2 regions of the Agrobacterium sp. NPDC058088 genome follow, and region 1 is predicted to be linked to the other one. Evidence: riboswitches for the same ligand, from Rfam matches in the RefSeq annotation. Region 1 holds a riboswitch; the other holds the start of a gene.
The links. A riboswitch is a leader RNA that binds a small molecule or an ion and turns the genes downstream of it on or off. The one in region 1 is predicted to bind FMN.
Positions count from the first base shown of each region.

Region 2: linked by a shared signal. The riboswitch ahead of ribB (3,4-dihydroxy-2-butanone-4-phosphate synthase) and the one ahead of ribB (3,4-dihydroxy-2-butanone-4-phosphate synthase) in region 1 are both predicted to bind FMN.

Region 1 is NZ_JBHVSU010000001.1:651,721-655,618, reverse strand. Features, by position in the region: gene ACFVTJ_RS03230 (adenosylcobinamide-GDP ribazoletransferase) at 1-336, shown strand, start outside; gene ACFVTJ_RS03225 (DUF1289 domain-containing protein) at 356-547, shown strand; gene ACFVTJ_RS03220 (TIGR02281 family clan AA aspartic protease) at 544-1,251, shown strand; FMN riboswitch at 1,401-1,550, shown strand; gene ribB (3,4-dihydroxy-2-butanone-4-phosphate synthase) at 1,669-2,310, shown strand; gene ACFVTJ_RS03210 (ABC transporter permease) at 2,398-3,159, opposite strand; gene ACFVTJ_RS03205 (ABC transporter ATP-binding protein) at 3,156-3,898, opposite strand, start outside.
Region 2 is NZ_JBHVSU010000006.1:178,367-182,264, reverse strand. Features, by position in the region: gene ACFVTJ_RS17640 (sugar ABC transporter ATP-binding protein) at 1-190, shown strand, start outside; gene ACFVTJ_RS17635 (SDR family oxidoreductase) at 205-993, shown strand; partial or broken gene ribB (3,4-dihydroxy-2-butanone-4-phosphate synthase) at 1,155-1,796, opposite strand; FMN riboswitch at 1,915-2,064, opposite strand; gene ACFVTJ_RS17625 (methyl-accepting chemotaxis protein) at 2,267-3,898, shown strand, end outside.

The DNA.
Region 1 (3,898 bases):
ATTGCCGCACTCGTCCTCAGCCGCGCCCTGATGGTGTGGCACTGGCAGGCCCTGCCCCGCGCCAAGACCTCCGGCATCGCCGCCGACGCCGGCCAGCCCGGCGAAAGTGAACGAAACATCGCGATGGTGGCGGGTTTGCTGCTCTTCCTGCTTTTCACGCTGCACGCCCTGCCGCTTGTTGCCATTGCATTCGTGCTGGCCGCTGCCGTCCTTGCGGCTGTGCTGTTCGGCCGGCTTTGCGAAAGCAAGATTGGCGGCCATACCGGCGACACTATCGGCGCCTGCCAGCAGATCACGGAGATCGTTACCCTCGTCGCCCTTGCCCTTGCGGCGTGACGGCCTGATATAGAACGCCATGGAAACACCCTGCATCCATATCTGCCGCCTGGACGCGACCAACAGCCTCTGCATCGGTTGTGGCCGCACGCTGGATGAAATCGGCGGCTGGGCGGGCTTTGGCGACGAGAAACGCCGCACGATCATGCGGGCGCTGCCGCAGAGACTGGAAAATTTGAGCAAGACCGCCGAGGAGACACATACCGCATGAACAGGCTGACCATCGTTCTCCTTCTGCTGGCCGTCGGCCTTGGCCTGCTGCTCATCAATCACGACGGCGGCCGGACGCTCGGTATCGACAATGATCAATTCGCCCAGGTCCTCTATCTTCTGCCCATCGCCGGCCTCCTGTCGGCCGGCATTCTGGCGGGAAGGCGCGGCAGCCTCGGTACCGTAATCCGCCAACTCGCCGCCTGGCTGGTCATCATCCTTGGTCTCGCCTCGCTCTATCTCTATCGCTACGACCTGCAATCCTTCGGCGACCGATTGCTGAGCGGCCTCATGCCCGGCCGCGCCGTGGTGGTGACGACATCGGGTGGCGAACAGGAAATCGTGCTGCATAAATCAATGAGCGGCCATTTCGAGGCGAATGTCACCGTCGAAGGCAAGACGATCCATATGCTGGTCGATACCGGCGCAAGCTCGGTGGTGCTCGCCAATGCCGACGCAGACGCAATCGGCATTGATACGAGAGGCCTGCGTTATACCGTGCCTGTGATGACTGCGAACGGCCGCACGGCAGCAGCACCCGTCACCCTGTCCGAAATCGGCATCGGCCCGATCACCCGACGCAACATTCCCGCCCTCGTTGCCCAGGATGGGCAACTGGGCCAGAGCCTGCTCGGCATGAGCTACCTCTCCACGCTCGGTTCGCTGCAGATGCAGACCGACGAATTGCGGCTGCGCGACCGATAGGGCCAGCCCTCCCGGACTGCACTCCCCCCGCCACACGGCGCCGGAAAGAAATACCCCGTTTCGACGATAATGGGGGTATGAATTTCGCGTAAGTAGAATCCGGCAAAGCATTGCCTCTTGATTCCCTCTCATTTGATAATTTATGTTGAGCTTGTTCTCAGGGCGGGGTGCAATTCCCCACCGGCGGTATCGGGATATTCCCGGAGCCCGCGAGCGCTTCCGGTCTCCAAAGCCGGAAGGTCAGCAGATCCGGTGAGAGGCCGGAGCCGACGGTATAGTCCGGATGGAAGAGGACAAGGCATCGGATACCCGCGTGTAGCGGGCTCGAAATGCATTGTTCGCCCAAGGGATATTTGGCGCTTCGTGAAGCGCGAAAATGCCGCAAAACGGCATAACCCTTGAAAGGCTTGAAAGAAAATGACCATTGCCAAGATTGAAGACGCCATCGCCGCCATTTCCCGTGGCGAGATGGTGATTGTCGTCGACGACGAAGACCGCGAAAACGAAGGCGATATCATCGCCGCCTCCGACAGCATGACGCCACAGCAGATCGCCTTCATGATGAACCATGCACGCGGGCTGATCTGCGTCGCCATGCCGGGCGAGCGCCTCGATGCGCTCGACATTCCGCTGATGGTGCCGCGCAACACCGAATCCATGAAGACGGCCTTCACCGTGTCCGTGGATTACATCCCAGGTACCACGACGGGCATTTCCGCCACCGACCGCGCAAACACCGTACGCGCGCTGGTATCGGAGGTTTCGCGCCCGGATGATTTCGCCCGCCCGGGCCACATTTTCCCGCTGCGCGCCAACCCGGAAGGCGTTCTCGGCCGCACCGGCCATACCGAAGCGGCCGTTGATCTCTGCCGTCTTGCCGGAAAATACCCTTGCGGCACCATCTGCGAAATAGCCAATGATGACGGCACCATGGCCCGCCTGCCTCAGCTCAGGCTCTTCGCCGAACGCCATGGCCTGCTCATCGTAACCATCAAGGATCTGGTTTCCTATCTGAAGGGTGAGATCGTCGAAGAGGTGGCGCAGAAGCAGGTCGCCTGATCTGCACGCACTGTGTCCCGAATACGAAAACGCCCGGCAAGCGCCGGGCGTCGATCTGATGGAACAGGGTCCGAAACAAACTGGCTGTCAGTTGCGCAGCCGATACCCCGTCTTGAACATCCAGCCGACAACGCCGAGACAGACCGCCAGAAACAGCGTGATCATCGCCAGACTGATGATGGGATTGACGTCGGCGATCTCGTAGAAGCTCCAGCGAAAACCGCTGATAAGATAAAGCACCGGGTTGAAGTGGCTGACCGTCTGCCAGAAGGGCGGCAGCATGTCGATGGAATAGAAGCTGCCGCCAAGGAAGGTCAGCGGTGGCACGACCAACATGGGAATGAGGTTCAGCTGCTCGAAATTCGACGCCCAAATACCGATGATGAAGCCGAACAGGCTGAAACTGACAGCCGTCAGCACGAAAAACAGGATCATCATGAAAGGGTGCGCAATGGTGATATCCACGAAGAACGATGCGGTTATCAGGATGATCGTGCCGATCATCAACCCCTTGGTCGCCGCCGCGCCAACGTAACCAGCGACGATTTCCGTCATCGACACGGGCGCGGACAATATCTCATAAACCGTGCCGGTAAATTTGGGAAAATAGATGCCGAAGGAGCCGTTGCTGATACATTGCGTCAGAAGCGTCAGCATGATGAGGCCGGGCGTTATGAACGCGCCATAGGAAACTCCACCAACCTCCTGAATCCGCGAACCGATCGCCGTTCCGAACACGATGAAATAAAGCGAGGTGGAAATGACAGGCGAAATGACGCTCTGCAACAGGGTGCGGCGGGTGCGCGCCATCTCAAACAGGTAGATGGACTTCATGGCTTCGAAATTCATTTCTGGCCTCCCACCAGCGAAACGAAGATATCCTCAAGCGAGCTCTGCCGCGTGGAAATATCCTTGAAATGGATGTCGGCGGCGAAAAGAGCGCTGAGAACATCGGCAATGCGGCCCTGCTCGCCATTATCCTCGATTTCATAGGTGATGGTGCATCCGTCCTCGGACAGCGTCAGTCCAAAGGGCGCAAGGCTTTCCGGCAACGTCTCCACAGGCTGGGAAAGCGCGAGGAAAAGCTGCTTGCGGCCGAGTTTCTTCATCAGCGCCGTCTTTTCCTCCACCAGCAGCAATTCGCCGCCATTGATGACACCCACCCGGTCGGCGATTTCTTCCGCCTCCTCGATGTAATGGGTGGTGAGGATGATGGTGACGCCTCTGGAGCGTAGATCGGCGACGACGTTCCACATGTCGCGGCGCAACGCCACATCCACGCCAGCGGTCGGCTCGTCAAGGAAGAGCACCTTCGGCTCATGCGCAAGCGCCTTGGCGATCAGCACGCGGCGCTTCATGCCGCCGGACAGTTCCCGCAGCATATTGTCCTTCTTGTCCCACAGCGAGAGGGACTTCAGAATGCTTTCGATCAGTCCCGGGTTCTTCTTCTGCCCGTGCAGGCCGCGAGAGAAACTGACCGTATTCCACACGGTCTCGAACATATCCGTTGTCAGTTCCTGGGGCACCAGGCCGATGAGCGCACGGGTCTGTCGGAAGTCCTTCACCACATTATAGCCGCCGACAAGCA
Region 2 (3,898 bases), on a different contig from region 1:
GGCTGGCATTTACGATATCATCGTCGGTCTGGCGAAAAGCGGCGTTGCCGTTATCGTCGTCAGTTCCGATCTGGAGGAAGTGCTGGGCGTTTCCAACCGCATCCTCGTGCTCGCGCAGGGAAAACAGGCCGGCATCCTCAACCGCGACGAAGCAAACGATGTCTCGGTCATGGAACTGGCAACCATCTGAAGAAGGAAATAAAGATGTCCACCATCACCCTCAATGCGCCGAAACTGTTCGATCTCTCCGGCCAGGTGGCGCTCGTCACCGGCGCCGGTTCCGGCATCGGCCAGCGGATCGCCATGGGGCTTGCCCAGTCCGGCGCGAATGTCGCGCTGCTCGACCGCCGCACCGATGACGGTCTGGCGCAGACGGCCGACTTCATCGCCAAAGCCGGCCGCAAGTCTGTCCAGATTGCGGCTGACGTCACCAGCAAAGAGGCGTTGACTGAAGCGGTTGCGCGTACTGAGGCCGAGCTTGGCGCGCTTTCAATCGCCGTCAATGCGGCCGGCATCGCCAATGCCAATCCTGCCGAGGAGATGGAGGAAAGCCAGTTCCAGACGATGATGGACATCAATCTGAAGGGCGTTTTCCTGTCCTGCCAGGCGGAAGCCAACGCCATGCTGAAGAACGGGCGCGGCGCAATCGTCAACATCGCTTCCATGTCCGGCGTCATCGTCAATCGCGGGCTGATGCAGTGCCACTACAATGCCTCGAAGGCAGGCGTCATCCACATGTCGAAATCCATGGCGATGGAGTGGGTGGGTCGCGGCATCCGCGTTAACACCATCTCGCCGGGTTATACGGCAACGCCGATGAATACCCGACCGGAAATGGTGCATCAGACCAAGCTGTTCGAAGAGCAGACGCCAATGCAGCGCATGGCAGGCGTGGATGAGATGGTCGGTCCGGCGATCTTCCTGCTGTCAGATGCAGCGAGCTTCGTGACGGGTGTCGATTTGCTGGTGGATGGCGGTTTCTGCTGCTGGTAGGTTTTTTGTTTCTGGCGCTCTGCCTCGGCGTGGTGGGCCGGATGTTCAAGACGGGGTATCGGCTGCGAAACTGACCGCCAGTTTGTTTCGGACCCTGCTCCATCAGATCGACGCCCGGCGCTTGCCGGGCGTTTTCGTATTCGGGACACAGTGCGTGCAGATCAGGCGACCTGCTTCTGCGCCACCTCTTCGACGATCTCACCCTTCAGATAGGAAACCAGATCCTTGATGGTCACGATGAGCAGGCCATGGCGTTCGGCGAAGAGCCTGAGCTGAGGCAGGCGGGCCATGGTGCCGTCATCATTGGCTATTTCGCAGATGGTGCCGCAAGGGTATTTTCCGGCAAGACGGCAGAGATCAACGGCCGCTTCGGTATGGCCGGTGCGGCCGAGAACGCCTTCCAGGTTGGCGCGCAGCGGGAAAATGTGGCCCGGGCGGGCGAAATCATCCGGGCGCGAAACCTCCTATACCAGCGCGCGTACGGTGTTTGCGCGGTCGGTGGCGGAAATGCCCGTCGTGGTGCCTGGGATGTAATCCACGGACACGGTGAAGGCCGTCTTCATGGATTCGGTGTTGCGCGGCACCATCAGCGGAATGTCGAGCGCATCGAGGCGCTCGCCCGGCATGGCGACGCAGATCAGCCCGCGTGCATGGTTCATCATGAAGGCGATCTGCTGTGGCGTGATGCTGTCGGAGGCGGCGATGATATCGCCTTCGTTTTCACGGTCTTCGTCGTCGACGACAATCACCATCTCGCCACGGGAAATGGCGGCGATGGCGTCTTCAATCTTGGCAATGGTCATTTTCTTTCAAGCCTTTCAAGGGTTATGCCGTTTTGCGGCATTTTCGCGCTTCACGAAGCGCCAAATATCCCTTGGGCGAACAATGCAATTCGAGCCCGCTAAACGCGGGTATCCGATGCCTTGTCCTCTTCCATCCGGACTATACCGTCGGCTCCGGCCTCTCACCGGATCTGCTGACCTTCCGGCTTTGGAGACCGGAAGCGCTCGCGGGCTCCGGGAAAATCCCGATACCGCCGGTGGGGAATTGCACCCCGCCCTGAGAACAAGCTCAACATAAATTATCAAATGAGAGGGAATCAAGAGGCAATGACCTCACGCAGGCCTTGCGCATGAAAAGAAAGCGTCGGCAGTATACTGTGCCCTTTTGCGTTTCTGATCTTCTCAAGAGCATTTAAGCACTTTTTTATCCATTCTCCTTAGCATTAAATGGGTGCTTGGGCGACGTTACGCTGCGGGAGAGAGGTTAGAGCATGAAATTGTCCCAAAAAGCGAAATCTATCGGTTTCAGAACGTCGAGTGGGATGGCTTTATTGCTCATATCGGTTCTCCTGGTGGCATTTGTCGGAATTAGAGGTATCGGAAGCCTGGCAGGCGCCGTATCTCAGACAGTGGATACGTCAAAGGTACTTATTGGAGCCAATCAGGCTGAAGGCGCTATTATTCAGTATCTTGTCGGTAAAGAACCGAAGCGCATCGATGAAGCGACCAGCGCCCTCGAGACGGCGCAGACGACGCTCAATTCTCTGGCGCTGTCAAAAGAACAAGGCTCGCAGCTCTCGGATGGCATCTCGATGATGTCGAATGCGGTCAAAGCTCTCGCAATATCCCAGGACGCGGTTCAGAACGCAGGCGTTGCTCTGCGCGATGCGACCGGAAGCTTGGTCTCCTTGGCCGAGCAGGCTGAAAAGAGTGCCCAGGATATCGCCAACCAAGCCGAGACCAATTCGAACAACGCATTGATAACTCTGAATACCATCCGCATCCTCATCCAAAACGCCGGCATTTTCAGCAACGCAATGAATGCTGTCGAACTGGCACTGGTAAAAGCCTCCGCTTTGGGTAACCAGATATCGCCCGATCAGATCGCAGAACCTATGGCTCGTGCCGAGGTCAGCCTGGCTGAAGTTGTTAAGCTTGGTGGAACACCAAACATCCAGCCGATCGTCAGCAGCCTGGCAAGCACCTTCGCGGAGATCCAGACGGCCCTGTCCAAGGACAACGGCGCCGCTTTGTCATCGACGTACGACTTTGCGCTTTTCACTAGAAGTTCTGCTGCTTCTCAGAAGCTTAACGAAGCGCTACGCATATCGGCAGAAACGGAACTGGCTTCCAAAAGCGAGAAGGACAACGCGCGATCCAAAGCGCGTATCGTGTCCGGAACTGCACGCAACTTCGCCAATGTGTTAAAGGATACCCTGGTTCAAGTCGAGCGATATCGCCTCCGACCATCCGATGACGCCGCCGTGACCGTCACTGCAGGCCTGAAAAAGGCGCAAGCTTTGGGCGGCATGCTTGCCAAGACGTCCGGCAATGATATGACCGCCAGCCTTGCCCAGCTGAACGAGACCTTCAACGCCTTGAAGACGAATTTGGCATCGTTTGATCAGCAAGCCTCGCTGGTCGTCTCGACGTCAAAGAGCGTCACCGATGGCATTGTCGAGATTGCGGGCGAAATTGCGTCGAAATCCGAGCTTCAGGGCAATCAGGGTACGTCCTGGATGTGGGGTGCTGGTTTGTTCAGCCTCTTACTGGCTATGGCTATTGCGTTCTTCATGGTCCGGTCCGTTGCACGGCCGATGATGCAAGTCGCGCAGGCAATGGCGCGGCTGGCCAGGGGGGAGTCCGATACACATCTGAAGCTCGCCAAAACCGACAATGAGATCGGGGAGATGATCGGCGCGCTGCAAGTGTTCCAGGAAAATGACCGCGCCCGGATCAATGCCGAAGCCGAGGCTGACCGCGAACGGCTGCAGGCGGAAACTATGCGGCTTGAACGTGAAGCCGAACGTATGAGTGAAGCGCAGGCAATGGAACATGCGTTCCGCCAAATTTCGGGTGGTCTGGATGCACTCTCCAAAGGGGATCTGACAGCGCGCGTCGGA